Regions from separate parts of the Pseudoalteromonas sp. 2CM41L genome, predicted to be linked through region 1. Evidence: predicted binding sites of a transcription regulator. Region 1 holds the regulator's gene; the other holds the start of a gene.

Region 1 (11,282 bases):
TTGTTATTAACGCAGCGTTTTGATGATGCACTGAGTATTATGCAAGACGATATAGCAGAGCCGTACCGAGCGCCGTTAATAACAGGGTTTAGCGAAGCGAAAGCAAATTTGCCAGCGCTTGGTGCAGAAATTGTCAGTATTTCAGGTGCGGGCCCTACGTTATTTACGGTGTGTAAAACATTAGAAGCTGCTGAAAAATGTGCGCAGTGGTTAGCGCAAAACTATATAAATGAGCAGGGCTTTTGCCACATTTGTAAATTAGATAACGACGGCACGCGTCAATTAACAGTTTTATAGGATAGGCATTTATGCAATTACATAATTTAAAAGAAAATTCTCAAAAAGTGTCGTTTGTTGAAGCGGTAAAAACAGGGCTTGGGCGTAATCAGGGGGTATTTTTCCCTGAAAGCTTAGCGCCACTCGCCGATGTAGATGCGTTATTAGATATGGACTTTGTTACCCGCAGTAGCAAAATTTTATCACACCTTATTGGTGATGAATTACCCGCTGATACCGTTGCTCAAATGGTTAAAAATGCATTTAACTTCCCCGTAAAATTGGTAGAGGTTGAAGATAATAACTATTGTTTAGAGCTTTTTCATGGCCCTACGCTTGCGTTTAAAGACTTTGGCGGGCGCTTTATGGCTGAGTGTTTAGCACAGTTTAATCAAGGCGAAAAAGTCACGATTTTAACGGCAACCTCTGGCGATACCGGCGCTGCTGTTGCGCATGCGTTTTACAACAAGCCAAACATAGATGTGGTTATTCTATACCCTAAAGGCAAAATTTCGCTTGCTCAGCAAAAGCTATTTACTACGCTTGGTAACAACATTCATTGTTACGCGGTTGATGGCAGTTTTGATGATTGCCAAGAGCTGGTTAAAAAGTCGTTTTTAGATGACGAAGTTAAATCTACACTTGGCCTTAATTCAGCTAACTCAATCAACATTAGCCGCCTAGTGGCACAAGTATGTTATTACTTTGAAGCCATTGCTCAGCTACCAAAAGAAAAGCGTGCTACAGCGCATATTTCGGTCCCTAGTGGTAACTTTGGCAATGTATGTGCCGCCATGATTGGTGCTGTAATTGGTTTGCCGGTGGGTAAGCTAAGCGCGACTACAAATCAAAACGACACCGTGCCACGTTACATGCTTGATAAAAATTGGGCGCCAAATGCCACACTTGAATCGCTTTCAAATGCGATGGATGTGAGCAAGCCAAATAACTGGCCACGTGTGCAAACAATGTTAGATAATAACTGGTTTAGCTACGATAATTTTTACTCAACCAGTGTGAGCGAAGAAAATACGCAAGCAGTGATGAAAAATATTCAACAAACTGGTTATGTTGCAGAGCCGCATACCGCCATTGCATACCAAGGTCTTGTAGAGAATAAAGCACCCGGCGCAGCAGGTATCTTTTTAGCAACTGCTCACCCCGCTAAGTTTAAAGAAAGCGTAGAAGAGATTCTAAATATTGAACTTGATATGCCAAAACCACTTAGCGACGCACTTGCTAAACCTTGTTTAGCAAGCGACATTAACCCTGATTATGAAGCGTTACGCACTGAAATACTCGCTAAGTTAGGCTAACTAACCTAGCGTTAAAAAAGCGGCTTTGGCCGCTTTTTTTGTATTTTGAACGCACTAAATAAAGTATTTATCATTAACTAATTAAATGTAAAAAATAAAAATCATTTAAATTATTAATGCATTTATAAAAAAATATCATCTTAAAAACGCTGTGAAATAGATTCAATCCCTGTTTAAATATCCTCAACTTAAGAGCGTAGGCAAAGAGTCGTTTAAAGCGTACAATAAAGCCTCTAAAAAACACCATACACGTTGCCCTAGGAGACCCCAATGTTAGAACGTAGCATGAATATTTCGGATTTTGATCCAGAGTTATTTGACGCGATAAACAAAGAAACTGCTCGCCAAGAAGAGCACATTGAATTAATCGCATCAGAAAACTACTGTAGCCCACGCGTACTAGAAGCACAGGGTTCACAGCTTACAAACAAATACGCAGAAGGTTACCCGGGCAAACGTTACTATGGCGGTTGTGAGCACGTAGACGTTGTTGAACAACTTGCAATTGATCGTGCTAACGAGCTATTTGGTTCTGACTATGCAAACGTTCAGCCACACGCGGGTTCTCAAGCAAATGCAGCTGTTTTCTTAGCATTATTAGAAGCGGGCGACACTGTACTTGGTATGAGCTTAGCTCATGGTGGTCACTTAACGCACGGTTCACACGTAAGCTTCTCAGGTAAGCTATACAATGCAATCCAGTACGGGCTAGACGAAGCAACTGGCGAAATTGACTACGCACAGGTAGAAGCGCTAGCACTTGAGCACAAACCAAAAATGATTATTGGTGGTTTTTCTGCGTACTCAGGTATTGTTGATTGGGCTAAATTCCGTGAGATTGCTGATAAAGTAGGTGCTTACTTATTCGTTGATATGGCTCACGTTGCTGGTTTAATTGCGGCGGGTGTTTACCCAAGCCCAGTACCTCACGCGCATGTTGTAACAACAACAACACACAAAACTTTAGCAGGCCCTCGTGGTGGTTTAATTATTTCTGCTTGTGGCGACGAAGCAATTTACAAAAAGCTTAACAGCGCTGTGTTCCCTGGTGGCCAAGGTGGTCCTTTATGCCACATTATTGCTGCAAAAGCAGTGGCATTTAAAGAAGCTCTACAACCAGAATTTAAAACATACCAAGCACAAGTAGTTAAAAATGCTCAAGCTATGGTTGCTGTTATGCAAGAGCGCGGTTACAAAATCGTATCTGATAAAACAGAAAACCACTTATTCTTACTTGATTTAATCGATAAAGATATCACAGGTAAAGATGCCGACGCAGCGCTTGGCAATGCAAATATTACTGTGAACAAAAACTCTGTACCAAACGATCCTCGCTCACCGTTTGTTACTTCTGGTTTGCGTATTGGTTCACCTGCAATTACGCGTCGTGGCTTTAAAGAAGCTGAATCGAAAGAACTTGCTGGCTGGATTTGTGACGTATTAGACAACATCAACGATGAGTCAGTACAAGCGCAAGTTAAAGAAAAAGTTAAAGCAATTTGTGCAAAACTACCTGTATACGCTTAATTGCATAAGCAGCAGTAATTTAGATCACAACAAGGGGCCTGTTTACCTTTCGAGGTTTAATTTGCAGTAGTATGTTTGGTTTTTAGGCAAGGCAGAGTCTATGTAGTGTGGTTACTCCACACAAATAGGCGATAACGCAGCATAAATGCCAAACATGCACTGCCCTCGGGTTCGTCCTAGGGGTGATTTACTCTTTGTTGCCTACATGGATGTAGGTAAGGGGCGTGAGCAGGACGCGGAAGCTTTGCTCGGTTTTTACTTAGCCCACTAGGTTACAAACCTCGCGCCGCGATCAAATCACCCCTAGATAGAACAAATTTAATCCTGAAAGGCCAACAGGCCCTATTTTTTTGCTAAGATAAAAGGCCGCTAAATAGCGGCCTTTTTTGTTTTAAAACGGAAGTACCGAGTTATGCATTGCCCATTTTGTACCGCAAAAGATACTAAAGTTATTGATTCTCGCCTAGTCGGCGGAGGCCACCAAGTTCGCCGTCGTCGTGAATGTAACGAGTGTCACGAGCGATTTACTACCTTTGAAGGCGCCGAGTTAGTTATGCCACGTGTAATTAAACAAGATGGCAGCCGAGAACCCTTTAATGAAGATAAGCTACTCAATGGCCTTAATCGCGCCCTAGAAAAACGCCCTGTTAGTACAGAGCAAGTGGATGAAGTGGTTAATATTATTAAATCGCAGTTGCGTGCTACCGGCGAGCGAGAAATATCAAGTCACCTTGTGGGTGAGTGCATAATGGAGGCGCTTAAAAAGCTGGATAAAGTAGCTTATGTGCGGTTTGCCTCTGTGTATCGCTCGTTTGAAGATATACGCGAATTTGGTGAAGAAATTGCCCGTTTAGGGGAGTAATAATGCAAAACCAAACAACCTTTACCGCGCAAGATGAAATGTACATGGCACGTGCCATCGAGCTTGCAAAAAAAGGGCGATTTACAACCACCCCCAATCCTAATGTAGGGTGTGTTTTAGTTAAAGATAACCACATAATTGGTGAAGGGTTTCATCAATTAGCTGGGCAGGGGCATGCTGAGGTTAATGCCCTTGCTGTAGCAGGAGAAAATGCAAAAGGCGCGACAGCGTATGTTACGCTTGAACCGTGTAGCCATTACGGACGCACTCCGCCGTGCGCAGAGGGTTTAAAAGCCGCAGGTGTAGTAAAAGTTATTGCAGCTATGGTCGACACCAACCCACAAGTAGCAGGTAAAGGGCTTAAAATACTCAGCGATGCCGGTATTGAGGTTGCATTTGGGCTTTTAGAGCAGCAAGCGCGGGCACTTAATTTAGGTTTTTTTAAGCGTATGGAGCAGGGACTTCCGTATGTTACGTGTAAAATGGCGGCCAGCATTGATGGTAAAACCGCGCTTAAAAATGGCCAAAGTAAGTGGATCACCGGCAGCGCTGCGCGACAAGATGTACAATTACACCGAGCACAAAGCTGCGCTATTTTAACGGGCGCCGATACGGTTATTACCGATGATGCTAAGCTCAATGTGAGGTTAAGCGAGTTGCCACAGGCTTTGCCTACTGAATTACCCCTACGCCAACCGGTGCGTGTTATAATTGACTCACAAAATAGGCTTACACCAGAGCTGGCAGTATTTAATATTGAAAGTGAAATAATAATTTTCACTACCAAGGTTGATAAATCAACGCAGTGGCCGCATTTTGTAAGGCATATAGAAGTGCCACAGCAAAATAACAAAGTTAATTTAACGTCTGTTTTAGCGCACCTTGCTAAGCTGCAATTTAATCATGTTTATTTAGAAGCGGGTGCTACACTTGCCGGTAAAATGACAGAGCTTAATTTAATAGACGAATATATATTTTACTTAGCGCCTAAACTAATGGGGTGCGATGCAAAAAGCTTAGTTAATTTTGCACCGCTGACAGATATGCAAAACACCGTTAATTTGACGTTTAAAGAGTGTGTGAAAATAGGCGATGATTTACGTATAACCGCCACAAAACACATTCCAATCACTTAATTAAAAGAGTAGGGCTATGTTTACTGGAATAATTGAAGCCACAGGCAAAATTGCGCTATTACAAAAAAAACAAGGCGATTTAGCCATTCGTATTCAAAGCGCTAATCTTGATATGAGCGATGTAAAGCTTGGCGATAGCATTGCCACAAATGGCGTATGTTTAACGGTAGTTGATAAGCACATTGATGGCTTTAGTGCCGACTTATCAAACGAAACTATCAGCTTAACTGGGTTTGCAAATTATAATATTGGCCAAACAGTTAACCTTGAAAAAGCCATGCAGCCGGTTTCACGTTTAGGCGGGCATTTAGTGTCAGGTCATGTTGATGGCATTGCAACCATTACAGCTATTACTAGTAATGCGCGCGCCACAGAATATTGGCTAAGCACCGATGAAAATTTAATGAAGTACATTCCTTACAAAGGGTCTGTATGTATAGATGGTATAAGCCTGACAGTAAACGCTGTACAAGGTAATACATTTAAATTAACCATAGTGCCGCACACAAGCGAGCAAACCACCATTGCTGATTTTAAAGTGGGCACACGCGTTAATTTAGAAGTCGACCAAATTGCACGTTATTTAGAGCGCCTTATTAAAGGGGCTGAGCAGCCGACTGGCTCAGATATTTCAATGAGCTTACTAGCTAAAGCTGGTTTTGTTAAATAACGACACTGATAACTTACACGAGCAAATTTATGAATTTACACAGCGCACAAGAAATCATCGACGACATTAAAGCCGGTAAAATGGTTATTTTAATGGATGACGAAGACAGAGAAAACGAAGGTGATTTAATCATTGCAGCAGAGCACATTAGCGCCGAAGCAATTAACTTTATGGCCACTCATGGCCGTGGCTTAATTTGTTTAACCATGACGCAAGAGCGTTGTGAGCAGCTTGATTTACCGTTAATGGTTAAAAACAATGGCGCAGCGTTTTCTACTAACTTTACTATGTCGATTGAAGCATCTAAAGGTGTAACAACGGGTATATCAGCAGCCGATAGAGCGCGTACAGTTCAAGCGGCAATTGCAAAGGGTGCTGTACCAAGCGATATCGTACAACCTGGACATATTTTTCCTATTATGGCACAGCCAGGTGGCGTGTTAACGCGCGCAGGCCATACCGAAGCCGGGTGTGATTTAGCACGTTTAGCCGGCCTTGAAGCCTCATCAGTTATTGTAGAAATCCTCAATGCTGATGGCACTATGGCGCGCCGCCCTGATTTAGAAGTATTTGCTAAAGAGCATGGTATTAAAATTGGCACAATTGCAGATTTAATTGAATACCGAAACCTTAACGAAACCACCATAGAGCAAGTGGCTAAGTGTAAATTACCCACTGAGCACGGTGAGTTTGATTTAGTAACCTACAAAGATACGATTGACGGCCAACTGCACTACGTATTGCTAAAAGGCGAAATTAAAGAGCAAGAACCAACGCTTGTGCGCGTGCACTTACAAAGCACCTTTAACGATATTTTGCTTTCAGACAGAAGTGCGGACCGTAGTTGGGGGCTTTCAGATGCGATGGCTTACATTGCAAAAAATAACGGTGCACTGGTTATTTTAGGTAAACAAGAAAGCACCGAAGAGCTAGAGGCCACAGTAAAAGCGTTTGCTGCTGCCGATGCTGGCGAGAATGTTACGCCGCGTAAATTTAAAGGCACATCACGCACTGTTGGTGTGGGCTCGCAAATACTGGCTGATTTAGGTATTAAGCAAATGCGCTTAATGAGTCGCCCTAAAAAGTACCATGCACTTTCGGGCTTTCATTTAGAAGTGGTTGATTACGTTGAGCCACAATAAGGGCTCAGCTTTTAACTAGTCTATTTTTTTATTTTTATGGTATGATGCGCAGCAATTTTTGCGCAATCGCAACCGCTTGAACATATTTTTAGGGTTATCAAATGAAAATTATTGAAGGTAATAAGTACGCTCCAGGCAAAAAATTCGCTATTGTTATTTCTCGTTTTAACGATTTTATTGGTAGCAGCCTACTAGAAGGTGCTGTTGATGAGCTAAAGCGTACTGGTGGCGTAGCCGATGATGACATTACCGTTGTGTATGTACCCGGTGCAGTAGAGTTACCTTTAGCGGCAAAACGCATTGCGGCAAAAAAAGAGTATGATGCAATCATCGCATTAGGCGTAGTGATCAGAGGTGGTACACCACACTTTGACCTCGTTGCTGGCGAATCTAACAAAGGCCTTGCAAATGTATCGCTTGAGTATGATATCCCGGTTGCATTTGGCGTATTAACCACAGAAAGCATTGAACAAGCAATTGAACGCGCTGGTACCAAAATGGGTAACAAAGGCGGCGAAGCGGCATTAGGCGCGCTTGAAATGGTTAATGTGTTAGATAAAATTTAAGTTTAAGGAATTTTTGTGAAACCAGCAGCAAGACGTAAAGCACGTATCTTAGCACTTCAAGCCGTTTATTCTTGGCAATTAAGTGGCAATTTAATTGCCGATATCGAACAACAAATGTTGATCGAAAACGACGTGACTAAAATTGATGTTGAATACTTTAAAGATTTAGCGCGTGGCGTTGCCGTTAATTATAAGCAACTAGATGAAGCTGTATCTCCGCATTTAACACGTCCATTTGATGATTTAGATATGGTAGAGCGTGCAATTTTACGTTTAAGCGCGTATGAGCTTAAATTCCGTGAAGATGTGCCATACAAAGTAGCAATCAATGAAGGCATTGAGCTTGCTAAAATATTTGGCGCTGAAGACAGCCATAAATTTGTAAACGGTGTACTTGATAAAGCTGTTAAGCATTTACGCAAGTAATACTAACCTTGCTAAAGCGCTCTGCTAAAGAGCTTAGCTTTAACAGTTAGTACACGTTAAAAAGGAGAGCCGGCATAGGTCGGCTTTTTTGTGTATGAAGGAATTTGAATTAATAAACCGCTACTTTAAAGGTCGTGGTATAACTCGTCGTGATGTAAGCCTAGGAATAGGGGACGACTGTGCATTAGTTACCGTTCCGCAAAACTGCCAACTTGCAGTAACAACTGATACGCTTGTATCGGGTGTTCATTTTTTTGATGACATTTCTCCCCGAGCATTAGGACACCGAGCACTGGCCGTAAATCTAAGTGATTTAGCAGCTATGGGGGCTGAGCCTACTTGGGTGTCGGTGGCATTAACCCTACCAAATATTAACCAGCAGTGGATTGAAGAATTTACTGAGGGAATGCACGAAATTGCTGAGTACTTTAATGTACAAATAATTGGTGGCGACACTACGCAGGGCCCTTTAACAGTTACTATATGCGCTAAAGGCACTGTGCCAGAGGGAAAAGCTTTACGCCGTGCAGGTGCTAAAGTGGGCGACTGGGTATGTGTAACCGGCACGCTAGGTGATGCCGGCTTGGCTATTGAATCTCGCAAGCGTGGCCTAAGTATTGAGCCTGAGCACTTAAAGTACATAAATAGCCGCTTTGATTACCCCACTCCACGGGTGGCTGCAGGGCAAGTATTACGCGGCCTTGCTTCATCAGCTATTGATGTGTCTGATGGCCTTGTGGCGGATTTAAGCCACATACTTGATATGTCACAAGTCAGCGCCAGTATAAATATTGAAAACATCCCAACCTCAGACGCTATGCGTTCAAGCCTGAGCTTTGAGGCGCAATTGCCGTATATTTTAGGCTATGGCGATGACTACGAATTACTTTTTACTGTCTCTGAAGATAATAAAAGCATGTTGGAGCTTAAATTACGTCAATACGGCGTAGAAGCAACGTGCATAGGGCAAATAAAAAGTGGCGAAGGGCACATTGAGCTTTTACACCACGGTGAAAAATTTAATTTTGAGCAACAGGGCTTTGAGCACTTTGCCAAGGAGCAGGTTTGACTAGCAAAAAACAGTTTAATTTAAAGCGCCCGCACCAGTTATTTGGCCTAGGGTTTGGCACTGGCCTTGCGCCTGTTGCGCCAGGCACCTTTGGTACATTTGCTGCTTTACCATTTATTTTTATGACCATGTATTTTCCGCTTTGGCTACAGATAGTGTTTGCCGTGGTTATTAGTATTTTTGGTATTTGGGCGTGTGGCAAAACCGCCGATGATTTAGGTGTGCACGACCATCCAGCCATAGTGTGGGATGAAGTTGCGGGTTATTACATTACGATGATTGGTGCAGCGCTTAGTTGGCAAACCTTACTTGTAGGCTTTTTATTATTTAGATTTTTTGATATTGCCAAACCTGGCCCGATCAAAACGCTCGATAAGCGAATGGACGGCGGCGTGGGTATAATGGCAGATGATGTACTTGCCGGTATTTTTTCGCTTATTTGTTTGCAAGCGTTAATAAAAGCAGGTTTACTACCCTTTTAATTTTTGTGTTTTATTTGTTTAACTAGGTGGCAGCGAAATGATGCGATTTTTACTGGTATGTGTACTTATGTTGTGTGCCATGCCAAGTTGGGCTTCTATTACTGATTACGTTGTTAAGCAATGGAATATCAAAGATGGCTTGCCCTCGCAATCGCTAAAAAGTGTTGTGCAAGATCAGCAAGGCTATATGTGGGTCGGAACGCAATTTGGCCTTAGTCGCTTTGACGGCACAACTTTTACTAATTACAACACACAAAATAGTCCTTTTTTGCCAAGCAATGGTATTAATAAACTGCTCATAGATAGTAATGGCTATCTGTGGGTGGGCACTAAAAGTGGCTTGGTGGTCATAAACCCGCAAACGCTTGCCGCACAAGAATTTAATATTAAAGGCCCAGTTAGAGACATATTAGAAGATGCCAAGGGCAGCATTTGGATTGCAGCTAATGGGCTTTATTATGTAGACCGCAACCAAGTTGATTTACGTGATAAAGCGAACGAACTCGTACCTATTGTAAATGCCACCGTGATCACCCAAATAGTGGGGTCGGTTAGTCAAATGGCGCTTTCTCCAGAGGGGATTTGGCTTGTCAACGACCGTCATTTACTACGCTTAACTAAAAGCGCCTCAGATTTTTCAAAACTAAGGTTGGAGTTAACAGCTAAGGTGTCGTTGCCTGAGCGGTTAGCACAAACCATTGTTCATGATCTGTCTTTTTTAAATGGTAATTTATATTTAGCCTCTGAACTGGGTGCCTACTTTTTGGATTTAGACGATGAACTAAGACCTTTTCCGCTGCCGAATGCGAATAACTCAGCTGTGTATAAATTTATGAGCGACACCAATGGTGGCTTATGGGTTTCTACGTATGGACGACTGCTTTTTAGAGCTAAGTCGGGTGAGTGGCAATGGGTTGAGCCAAGTCAGCTAGATCAAAGTATTTGGTTTGCCGATATTTACCGCGATAGCCAAAATAATATTTGGCTTGCAAGTTTTAGCGAAGGCTTATGGCTTGCACACGAAGGGCGTATTGAGCGCCACTCTGCTTTATCGCAAATGACAGAGGCCGTTATGGCAATCAGCCAAGCGCCCGATGGTAATTTATGGGTGGCAAATAAAAGTGGTATTGGTTATTTCGATTTAAATAAAAACTTTGTCAATAAAATACCCAGTGCGCAATTTGGCCGCGCAACAGTACACGACTTACAGTTTGATGGCTCGCGTTTATATATAGCCACCGGACGAGGGCTGTTTTTTTACGAGCAAGATAAACTATACAGTTTTCCTGGCAGAGCCCTGCGCGACAACCCTGTATTTGCTATTAGCCCATCAAGCAAAGGTGGTTTTTGGATAGGTACAGGGCGTGGCTTGTATAGGCTAAGTTATGGCGGGTTAACACCCTTTGCATACAATGCCTTTTTAGGCAGTAAATTTATAACGTATGTGCTCGATAAAGCAAACTTTGGTGTAATCGGAACCAGTAAAGGGGCGTATTACTTTACTGACCGTGGCATTGAAAAAATAGGTGACCAAACTTCGCTCGAAAGTGCATACATCACCAGCGTATTACACATAGATGGTGTAGGTATTTTAATTGGCTCGCTTAATGACGGCTTATTTTACAGAAGTTTGCAAGGGCATTGGCGACAGTTAGATGCAGCCAACGGCTTACCTTATGGCTCTATTTTTAGCCTAGAGTATGACGAAACTTATAAGCGTGTATGGGTAAGTACCATGAAAGGTGTTTACCGTATGCCAGTAGCGCAATTTAAATCAGAGGTGTCGAGCTTAAAAGTGGAAGAGGTTATT
Region 2 (11,282 bases), on a different contig from region 1:
TGCTTACCATCAAGCTCTACTGTATCGCCAGTCTTAGGATTACGACCTGTGCGAGGAGCGCGGTAATGCAAAGAGAAACTACCAAAACCTCTGATCTCAATACGATCTGAAGTAGATAATGAGCCGGCCATTTGTTCAAGAATTTCTTTTACTGCATTTTCAACATCTTTCACTGGAACGTGTGCGTGCTGTTCGGCAAGTGTTTCTATCAGTTCTGACTTAGTCATAGCGTTTCCTTAAAGAGAATAGTGGAAGGGCAAAACTGCCCTTCCAATTAAAAACTAATTAGTAATTAGTCTTTTTGTGCATTTGCGAAAGCAGCTGCCATTGCGTTTTCAAACACTGGCTCTTCTTTCTTAAGCTTCTCTAGTACTTCTTTCTCTTCTGCTTCGAAAAGAGCTTTAACAGATAAGCTTAAAGTGCGGTTCTTACGATCAACGCCAACGTATTTAGCTTCGATTTCGTCGCCTACAGAAGCAACAGTTGTTGCATCTTCAACGCGCTCTTGAGCGATATCAGCTACACGGATGTAACCTTCAACGCCTTCGATAAGCTCTACAGTTGCGCCTTTCGCATCAACTTCAGTCACTTTACCTTTAACAATAGCACCTTTTTTGTTTGCATCAAGGTAGTTATTGAACGGGTCAGCTTCGATTTGCTTAACACCTAGAGAGATACGTTCACGCTCTGGGTCAACTTGCAATACGATAGCAGTGATTTCGTCGCCTTTCTTGAATTCACGTACAGCTTCTTCGCCAGGCGTGTTCCAGGAAATGTCTGAAAGGTGTACAAGACCATCAATACCACCGTCAAGACCGATAAAGATACCGAAGTCAGTGATTGATTTGATCTTACCAGTAACTTGGTCGCCTTTGTTTTGTAGACGAGCAAATTCCTGCCAAGGATTAGCAATACATTGCTTAAGACCAAGAGAAATACGACGACGTTCTTCGTCGATTTCAAGAACCATAACTTCAACAGTGTCACCTAGTGAAACAACTTTTGAAGGGTGGATGTTCTTGTTAGTCCAATCCATTTCAGAAACGTGAACTAGACCTTCAACGCCTTCTTCGATTTCTACGAAGCAACCGTAATCAGTAAGGTTAGTTACACGACCAGAAAGCTTAGAACCTTCTGGGTAACGACCAGCGATAGCTGCCCATGGATCTTCGCCAAGCTGTTTAAGGCCTAGAGATACACGAGTTTTATCTTTGTCGAATTTAAGAACTTTAACTGCGATTTCGTCGCCAACATTAACGATTTCTGAAGGGTGCTTAACACGCTTCCACGCCATATCAGTGATGTGTAGTAGACCATCAACACCACCAAGGTCAACGAATGCACCGTAGTCAGTAAGGTTCTTAACGATACCTTTAACTTCTTGACCTTCAACAAGGTTAGCAAGAAGCTCTTCACGTTCTTGTGAGTTTTCAGATTCGATAACTGCACGACGTGAAACAACAACGTTGTTACGTTTTTGGTCAAGCTTGATTACTTTAAATTCAAGCTCTTTACCTTCAAGGTGAGTTGTGTCACGTACTGGACGAACATCAACAAGTGAACCAGGTAGGAAAGCACGGATTGAATCAACTTCAACTGTGAAACCGCCTTTAACTTTACCGTTGATAACACCAGTAACAGTCTCTTGCTCTTCACATGCTTTCTCAAGACGGATCCACGCTTCGTGACGCTTCGCTTTCTCACGAGAAAGGATAGTTTCACCGAAACCGTCTTCGATTGCATCTAGTGCAACATCTACTTCGTCGCCTACAGCAACTTCTAGTTCACCAGCAGCATTTTTGAACTGCTCTGCAGGGATAGCACTTTCTGATTTAAGACCAGCATCTACAAGTACAATGTTATTCTCGATAGAGATTACTGTACCTTTAACAATAGAGCCTTGCTCTGCTTCAAAACCCTTTAAGCTTTCTTCAAATAACTGCGCAAAATTTTCTGACATACGAATATACGTCTCATATATTAATACCAATAAGCAACCATGCTGCATGGGGTTGTTAAAATAGCACTGGCGTCCTGCTGGTGCATAAAATGTGTTTAGCTTCGTTTAGGAAGCTTGCCTTGTGAGATAGCAATATCTACTAAAGTTATAACTTTATCAAACACTTGCTGAGCGTTAAGCTCGCTTGTGTCTATTTCAATTGCATCATCAGCAGGAACAAGCGGCGCAACGGTGCGATTCATATCGCGCTCATCACGAGCTTGAATGTCCTGTAATAGACCACTTAGTGTAACATCAAGGCCGCGCTCATTCAACTCAACATAACGTCTGCGCGCGCGTTCTTGTGCACTAGCGGTTAAATATATTTTTAATGGTGCGTCTTGAAAAACCACGGTGCCCATATCTCGGCCATCAGCAATTAAGCCCCGTTCGGTTTTAAACGCACGCTGGCGTCGAAGTAACGCTTCACGTACACGCGGTAATGCAGCCACTTTTGAAGCAGCTGCCCCAACCTCTTCATTACGAATTGTCGAGGTTACATCTTCGCCTTCTAAAATAACTTTTCCAGCATTAGTTTGGCTATCAACCAAAAACTGCACATCTAAGTTTGCAGCAAGCGGGACAAGCGCTTCTTCGTTGTCTAATGCTATTTGGTGATGAAGTGCGGCAAGGGATAATACACGGTAAATTGCGCCGCTATCCAATACATCCCACCCCAATTTGTCGGCTAACAAGCGACAAACAGTTCCTTTACCTGAACCACTTGGGCCATCAACGGTGATTACGGGCATTAATAACGCCTGCATTTAAAACCTCCTGCAATGCACACCTAAATAAAACCGCGATATTATACGTCACTTCTGCAAATAGATCCGCTTTAGTGTGTAACTTTTTATAATTATTTATAAAAAACCTACTCACTCACTGATGCTAAAACCTTGAAAAAGGTTGGAAAAGTTTTATATGTACACTTAGGATCGTTGATTGTAATAGGCTTTCCGCCTACGGCAACCATTGCAAAACACATCGCTATACGGTGATCGTCATACGTATCTATAGCCACATCATTGAATGCACTCGGTGGTGTAATTTCGATAAAATCTTCACCCTCTACAACCTCGGCACCCACTTTACGAAGTTCAGTTGCCATAGCATATAAACGGTCGGTTTCTTTTACACGCCAGTTATAAATATTGCGAATAGCCGTAGGCCCTTTAGCAAATAAAGCAACCGTAGCAAGTGTCATTGCCGCATCAGGGATAGCGTTAGCGTCAATATCTACACCTTTTAATTCACCTTTGCGAACAACTAAACGCTCGTCATACCATTTTATTTCAGCGCCAACTTGTTCCATCACTTTAGCAAAACCAATATCACCTTGAACTGATTTAGCGCCCACGCCTTTAATTTCAATTTCGCCACCGGCAATGGCCGCTGCCGCAACAAAGTAAGACGCTGATGATGCATCCCCCTCCACCATAATACGCTCTAGTGATTGGTATTGTTGGCCGCCTTTAACTTTAAATGTTGTATAGTCGCTGTGCTCAACAGTCACCCCAAAACGCGCCATTACATCTAACGTTATATCAATGTAAGGCTTAGAGACCAAAGTACCCTTAATGGTAATTTGCGTATCACCACTAAATAAAGGGGCAGCCATTAGCAATGCTGTTAAAAATTGGCTAGAAATACTGCCATCAATTTCAACAGTACCGCCTTTAATTTGCCCACCAATTATTTTTAGTGGTGGGTAGTCTTTATGTTTTGTGTAGGTAATATCGCCGCCAAGTGCTTGTAGTGCATCGACTAAGTGCCCTATTGGGCGCTCTTCCATGCGCGGCTCACCTATAAGCTCATACTCCCCAGCTACAGCTGCGAGTACCGCGGTTAAAGGACGATAAGCAGTACCTGCATTGCCTAAAAATAAAGGTTCACTTGGGGTTTTAAATACACCGCCAACCCCTTCTACGGTTGCCACAGTGCGATCATCATTAAGCGTTACGTTAACACCTAGTAGTTTTAATGCACCCAACATATGGCGAATATCATCGCTATCTAGCAGGTTTTCTACAACAGTAGTCCCTTGAGCCAGCGCTGCTAATAATAAAATACGGTTTGATAGGCTTTTAGACCCTGGTAAGGTCACACTGCCATTTACACGAGAAATAGGCTCTAAACGAAGTTGTTCCATTAGCTGTGCTCCTTTGCAAATGCCGCCATAAAGTCAACCAAGGCTTGCACACCTGCAAGTGGCATTGCGTTATAGATACTTGCGCGCATACCGCCTACAATTCGGTGCCCTTCTAGTGCAAGTAAGCCGGCTTCTTTAGATTGCGTTACAAACTTTTCGTTTAAGCTTTCATCGTTTAACCAAAACGGTACATTCATACGCGAACGACAATGCGTCGCTACTTTATTAGTATAAAAAGGCGATTCATCAATAAAGTCATAAAGCAGCTTAGCTTTAGCAATATTTTGTGCTTCCATTGCCTTAACGCCACCGTTTTGCTCTAGCCATTCAAATACTTCAGCTGCTAAATACCATGCAAAAGTAGGCGGTGTATTAAACATACTGCCTTGTTTTGCTTCAAGTGCGTAATCTAAAATGCCAGGTTTAGCTAAACCTTCACGCTCAAGTAATGTTTTGCGAACAATAACAATAGCTATACCTGATGGACCTATATTTTTTTGTGCACCGGCATAAATTAAATCAAATTTATTTACGTCAATTTCGCGCGACAAAATAGTCGACGACATATCAGCAATAATAGGTGCCGTTGGGTGACTAGGCACATCAAAAATCTCTAAGCCGTCTACCGTTTCATTTGGGCAGTAGTGAATGTAAGATGCATCTGCAGGTAAGTCCCACTGCGCCACTTCTTTTATAGAAAACAGCCCGTTTGCGTCATTTCTAACGTTGATTGAATGGGTTTGAGTAAATTTATTAGCTTCGTCAGTGGCACTTTTTGACCAAACGCCGTTCTCGCAGTAAACCGCCGTTTTACCATTTTGATGTAAATTTAAAGGCACAGCACTAAATTGACCGCGGCCACCACCGTGCATAAATAACACTTCAAATTCATCGCTAATGTTCATTAAACGACGAAGGCTGGCTTCGCATTTTTCTGTAAGCGCTAAAAAATCTTTACTACGATGGCTAATTTCCATCACAGATACACCTAAGTCTTGCCAGTCTAAAAATTCTTTTTGTGCTTTTTGCATAACAGCTTGTGGAAGCATAGCTGGCCCCGCACAAAAATTATATTTACTCATTACCTTTGCCTCATTCCAGTAATTTAAACTCTTTTGATAAACAAAAAAGGATTATTAATTTTTTTCAACATGATTAAAAAAAGCGGCCTTAGCCGCTTTTTCAATTTCAGTTATTCAGAAGGTGGATTATCATCCGTTGCTTCTTCATTTACTGTATCAACCGTTTCAACGTCTTCAATATCAACTAAGTCACTGTCTGTAACTTCAATCTCTTCGATACGTTGTAAACCAACTACTTGCTCTTCGTCAATAGTTCTGATTAAAATAACACCTTGGGTGTTACGTCCAACCGTCGATACTTCATTAACGCGGGTACGTACTAGCGTACCACGGTTTGAAATAATCATTATTTCGTCGTTGTCGTCAACTTGTACAGCGCCAACTACTGCGCCATTACGCTCACTCACCTTAATAGATACAACACCTTGTGTTGCACGGCTCTTAGATGGGTAATCTTCAAGTTGAGTACGTTTACCGTAACCATTTTCAGTCACAGTTAAAATAGCACCATCAGACTTAGGCACAATTAACGACACTACGCGTTGGTCGTCGGCCATCTTAATACCACGAACACCGGTAGCAGTACGACCCATAGGGCGAACACCTTTGAAACGAATTTCAGGGTTGCCTTCTTCGTCGAGTACCGGGTTGCCGTTTTCATCAACAACAGCAGACTCTTCCGCTTCTTTAAAGCGTACCACTTTACCTGCATCAGTAAACAACATAATTTCGTTACTACCGTCGGTAATATCAACCCCAATTAGGCTATCGCCTTCGTTAAGGTTTACCGCAATAATACCGCTTGCACGTTGACGGCTGTATGCCGTTAGTGGTGTTTTCTTCACAGTACCAAATGCTGTTGCCATGAAAATGTATTTATCTTCTTCGTACTCGCGTACAGGTAAGATAGCAGTAATGCGCTCATCATCTTCAAGTGGCAGTAAGTTAACAATTGGCTTACCGCGAGCGGCGCGACTAGCCAGTGGTAACTGGTATACTTTAAGCCAGTACAAACGACCCGCAGTAGAGAAACATAAAATGGTATCGTGGGTATTAGCCACTAAAAGACGCTCAATGAAATCTTCATCTTTCATCTTCGTTGCTGACTTACCTTTACCACCACGGCGCTGCGCTTCGTAATCAGACAATGCCTGATACTTAACGTAACCTTCGTGCGACAGGGTCACAACAACATCTTCTTCGTTAATTAAATCTTCAAGGCTAATATCGTGCGCTGCAGCGTTAATTTCTGTACGACGCTCATCACCATATTGCTCTTTAATTTCAACTAACTCATCACGAATAACTTCCATTAAACGCTCAGGGCTACCTAAAATGTGTAGTAGCTCAGCAATTAAATCTAACAGCGATTGGTACTCTGCTAAGATTTTTTCATGCTCAAGGCCGGTTAGTTTGTGTAAACGTAAATCAAGAATTGCTTGTGCTTGCTGCTCAGAAATATAGTACTGACCATCGCGAATACCCAGCTCACTTGCCAGCCAATCTGGGCGTGCTACATTGTCTTCGCCTGCTTTTTCAAGCATAGCTTGTACGTTACCTAAATCCCATGGGCGAGCTGTTAAGGCTACTTTAGCCTCAGCTGGGGTTGGCGATTTACGAATTAACTCAATAATTGGGTCGATGTTGGCAAGCGCAATTGCTAAACCTTCAAGGGTATGAGCACGGTCGCGCGCTTTACGTAAATCAAATACGGTACGGCGTGTAACCACTTCACGGCGGTGAATAACAAACTCTTCGAGCATTTCTTTTAAGTTGAAACACTTAGGTTGGTTGTTAATTAATGCAACCATATTCATACCAAACACAGTTTGTAACTGAGTTTGTGAATATAAGTTGTTTAGAATAACTTCACCTACATCACCACGTTTGATCTCAATAACGATACGCATACCGTCTTTATCTGATTCATCACGTAGTGCGCTGATGCCTTCAATTTTTTTATCTTTAACAAGCTCAGCAATTTTTTCAATTAAGCGTGCTTTGTTAACCTGATAAGGAATTTCGTGCACGACAATGGTTTCGCGGCCTGTTTTTTCATCGGTTTCGATGTCGGCGCGTGCACGCATGTACACTTTACCACGGCCGGTTAAATAAGCATCTTCAATGCCTTTTTTACCATTAATAATAGCAGCCGTTGGGAAATCAGGACCCGGAATGTAATCCATTAATTCATGAATCGTTAAATCAGGGTTTTGAATAAGCGCTAAACAACCATTAACCACTTCAGTTAAGTTATGAGGTGGAATGTTTGTTGCCATACCTACCGCAATACCCGATGAACCGTTAACAAGTAAGTTAGGCACTTTGGTTGGTAAAACGTCAGGAATTTGTTCGGTACCGTCGTAGTTAGGAACGAAATCAACCGTTTCTTTTTCAAGATCGGCTAATAACTCATGCGACATTTTTGCCATACGTACTTCTGTATAACGCATTGCCGCTGCTGAATCACCATCAACCGAACCGAAGTTACCTTGGCCATCTACCAGCATATAACGTAGTGAGAATGGCTGTGCCATACGCACGATGGTGTCATAAACTGCACTGTCGCCGTGTGGGTGGTATTTACCGATTACGTCACCGACCACACGGGCCGATTTTTTGTAAGGCTTATTCCAGTCATTACTAAGCTCGTTCATTGCAAACAAAACGCGGCGGTGAACAGGTTTTAAACCATCACGTACGTCTGGTAATGCACGTCCTACAATTACGCTCATTGCGTAATCAAGGTAGGAGTTTTTTAACTCGTCTTCAATATTGACTGGCAGAATTTCATTGGCGAGATCAGTCATTTGATATCACATTCCTTCAGTATCAGCTCTTAGCAACCCGGTATTAGGCGCCAAGAGTATTTGTTATTATTTCTAAGCGACCATGCTATCACAATTAATTTAAATTTACAGGCGCAAAACTTTGCGATTTATCAATTTAGCCCTATATAATGGCCTCAGATTGACGAGGAAGTATTTTATGACCGAACATCAAAATGTAGATAACGCAGAAATAGCAAAATTTGAAGCCATTGCAGAGCGATGGTGGGACCAAGACGGAGAGTTTAAACCTCTTCACGAAATTAACCCATTACGATTAGACTTTGTGGCTAACAAAACCCAAGGCTTATTTGATAAAGAAACACTCGATGTAGGCTGTGGTGGCGGCATTCTTAGCGAAAGCATGGCACGCATGGGTGCACACGTAACCGGTATAGACATGGGGCAAGAGCCACTCACCGTAGCAAAGCTTCATAGCCTAGAAACCGGTGTAAATGTTGACTATATAAAAGTACCTGCAGAAGAATTTGCAACCCAGCACCCTGCTCGCTTTGATGTAATAACCTGTATGGAAATGCTAGAGCATGTACCTGACCCTGCTTCTATTATTCATGCAGTCGCAGAGCTTGCCAAGCCAGGGGCTGATGTGTTTTTCTCAACCCTAAATAAAACGCCTAAAGCTTACTTGTTTGCTATTGTAGGTGCTGAAAAGCTGTTAAAAATGGTGCCTGAGGGCACACACGATCACAACAAATTTATCAAACCTGCACAACTTATTGCATGGGCTGAACAAGTCGGTTTAAAAGTACGTGCCAGTGCTGGCCTGGGCTACAACCCGCTTTCTAAGCAGTATTCATTAAATACAGATGTGAGTGTTAATTACATTCTTCACTTTGAGAAGTTAGCATAATGGCTAGCTCTCATACCCCCTTAACTCCTTTTGAGTACGACGCTTTCTTATTTGATTTAGATGGCACCTTGCTTGATACAGCAGACGATTTAGGTGCTGCTTTAAATGCCGTACTTAAAAGTGAAGGTGTTGCGCAAGTTACGCCTGAGGCGTATAGAAAAGTAGCGTCTAATGGCGCCGGCGCACTACTTGAACTTGGCTTTAAAGCGCAATGGGCATCGCAACCACAAACTGAACGTATAAAACAGTTAGTCAGCCACTACAGCCAAAACCTAGCGACACACACCCGCTGCTTTGAAGGTATAGAATCATTACTCATAGCCCTTGAGAACCAAGGTATAAAATGGGGAATAATGACTAATAAACCCGGGTTTTTAACCGATCCATTAGTGGCTGCTATACCCGCTTTAAAAAATGCACACGTTGTGATCAGTGGCGATACCCTCACCGAGACTAAACCATCACCTTTACCCTTACTACACTGTACAAAACTGATGAACGTAGATCCTAAGCGTTGTTTATACATAGGTGATGCTCAACGTGATATAGAAGCAGGTAAAGCCGCAGGTATGCACACAGCAACAGCGCTTTGGGGCTATATACCAAGTATTGATGAGGCCAAGGGCTGGGAAGCCGATTTTAACTGGCACAGCCCCATTGATGCTTTTAACCATATATAGTGCTATGTAAATTTTTAAACACTATATATTGTGATTGTGTTAGTTTTTATGCAAAGCTTGATGATAAAAAAAGCAGTCGAAATTTATTTTCAAAATGCGTAAATTTAGCAGATCATTAGTTGATTTTTAGCTATTTCAACTTAAATGATTGTTCGAAGGTGAGTGACTACTAACACAAATACGTTATCCCAAAGTTATCCACAAATAGGGGCAATTATGTCCCTTGCAAATCAGCTCAGACCACACTATCTTGTGATCTCTAAATTGAACAACACCAGATATTGTGGCCAAATGTTATTCAATTAAATTCGCCAATACGGTGAAACTTATAATAAATGAATACGTACCTTGCTTTAGCGAGGTATAAAGCATTGGTCAAAATACACAATTCCCAAGGAATACAGGCAAAGCTATGAACCAACAGTTATCTGTAAGCAAGCGTGACGGGCGTAAAGAGCCTTTAGATCTTGATAAGATCCATCGCGTTATTGAATGGGCCGCCGAAGGTTTAAACAACGTATCGGTTTCACAGGTTGAATTAAAGTCACACATTCAATTTTACGACGGTATTCGTACAAAAGACATTCACGAAACCATCATTAAAGCAGCAGCCGATCAAATTTCAAAAGAGTCGCCTGACTACCAGTACTTAGCTGCCCGCTTAGCTGTATTCCACTTACGCAAAAAAGCGTATGGCCAGTTTGAGCCTCCACGTTTATTTGACCATGTTACAAAAATGGTTGAAGACAAACGCTACGACGCTCACTTACTTGTTGATTACACAGAGCAAGAGCTTGATGAGCTAGATGCTTATCTTGATCATTCGCGCGATCTTAACTTTAGCTACGCAGCAGTTAAGCAGCTTGAAGGTAAATACCTAGTACAAAATCGCGTAACGGGTGAGATTTACGAAAGCGCCCAATTTTTATATATCTTAGTGGCTGCGAGTTTATTCTCTGACTACCCGCGCGAAACACGTATTGACTACATCAAACGTTTTTACGATGCAGTATCAACGTTTAAAATCTCTTTACCTACGCCAATTATGTCGGGTGTGCGTACGCCTACGCGTCAGTTTAGCTCGTGTGTACTTATTGAATGTGGCGACAGCCTTGATTCAATTAACGCCACATCATCTGCCATTGTTAAGTACGTTTCACAACGTGCAGGTATTGGTATTAACGCCGGTCGTATTCGTGCATTAGGTAGCCATATCCGTAATGGCGAGGCGTACCACACAGGTTGTATTCCTTTTTATAAGCACTTTCAAACAGCGGTTAAAAGCTGCTCGCAAGGTGGCGTACGTGGCGGTGCTGCAACGTTATTCTACCCGCTTTGGCATTTAGAAGTAGAAAACCTACTAGTACTTAAAAATAACCGTGGTGTTGATGATAACCGTGTTCGTCATTTAGATTACGGCGTACAGTTTAATAAACTAATGTATTCTCGTTTAATTAAAGACGACTACATTACGTTATTTAGCCCATCAGATGTGCCTGGCCTTTACGATGCATTCTTTGAAGACCAAGACGAGTTTGACGCGTTATACGTAAAATACGAGCAAGACGAGTCTATTCGTAAAAAGCGCATTAAAGCGATTGAGCTTTTCTCAATGTTCGCACAAGAGCGTGCCAGCACAGGTCGTATTTATTTACAAAACGTGGATCACT

What was found. The regulator NrdR, encoded in region 1, represses ribonucleotide reductase genes. The targets are predictions, from matches to a motif close to AAACACNANATNTNGTGTTT.
Region 2: nrdA (class 1a ribonucleoside-diphosphate reductase subunit alpha) is a predicted target of NrdR. The motif match lies at 9,882-9,901, and genes of this name have one in related genera.

The regions. Positions count from the first base shown of each region.
Region 1 covers NZ_JALNTN010000016.1:82,462-93,743, forward strand. The annotation lists gene thrB (homoserine kinase) at 1-297, shown strand, start outside; gene thrC (threonine synthase) at 309-1,592, shown strand; gene glyA (serine hydroxymethyltransferase) at 1,863-3,119, shown strand; gene nrdR (transcriptional regulator NrdR) at 3,532-3,981, shown strand; gene ribD (bifunctional diaminohydroxyphosphoribosylaminopyrimidine deaminase/5-amino-6-(5-phosphoribosylamino)uracil reductase RibD) at 3,984-5,117, shown strand; gene MTF64_RS16390 (riboflavin synthase) at 5,134-5,787, shown strand; gene ribBA (bifunctional 3,4-dihydroxy-2-butanone-4-phosphate synthase/GTP cyclohydrolase II) at 5,817-6,929, shown strand; gene ribE (6,7-dimethyl-8-ribityllumazine synthase) at 7,031-7,495, shown strand; gene nusB (transcription antitermination factor NusB) at 7,511-7,921, shown strand; gene thiL (thiamine-phosphate kinase) at 8,016-8,990, shown strand; gene MTF64_RS16415 (phosphatidylglycerophosphatase A) at 8,987-9,472, shown strand; gene MTF64_RS16420 (ligand-binding sensor domain-containing diguanylate cyclase) at 9,510-11,282, shown strand, end outside.
Region 2 covers NZ_JALNTN010000008.1:43,615-54,896, forward strand. The annotation lists gene ihfB (integration host factor subunit beta) at 1-227, opposite strand, end outside; gene rpsA (30S ribosomal protein S1) at 293-1,960, opposite strand; gene cmk ((d)CMP kinase) at 2,056-2,766, opposite strand; gene aroA (3-phosphoshikimate 1-carboxyvinyltransferase) at 2,874-4,151, opposite strand; gene serC (3-phosphoserine/phosphohydroxythreonine transaminase) at 4,151-5,233, opposite strand; gene gyrA (DNA gyrase subunit A) at 5,344-8,043, opposite strand; gene ubiG (bifunctional 2-polyprenyl-6-hydroxyphenol methylase/3-demethylubiquinol 3-O-methyltransferase UbiG) at 8,222-8,932, shown strand; gene MTF64_RS11335 (HAD-IA family hydrolase) at 8,932-9,612, shown strand; gene nrdA (class 1a ribonucleoside-diphosphate reductase subunit alpha) at 10,025-11,282, shown strand, end outside.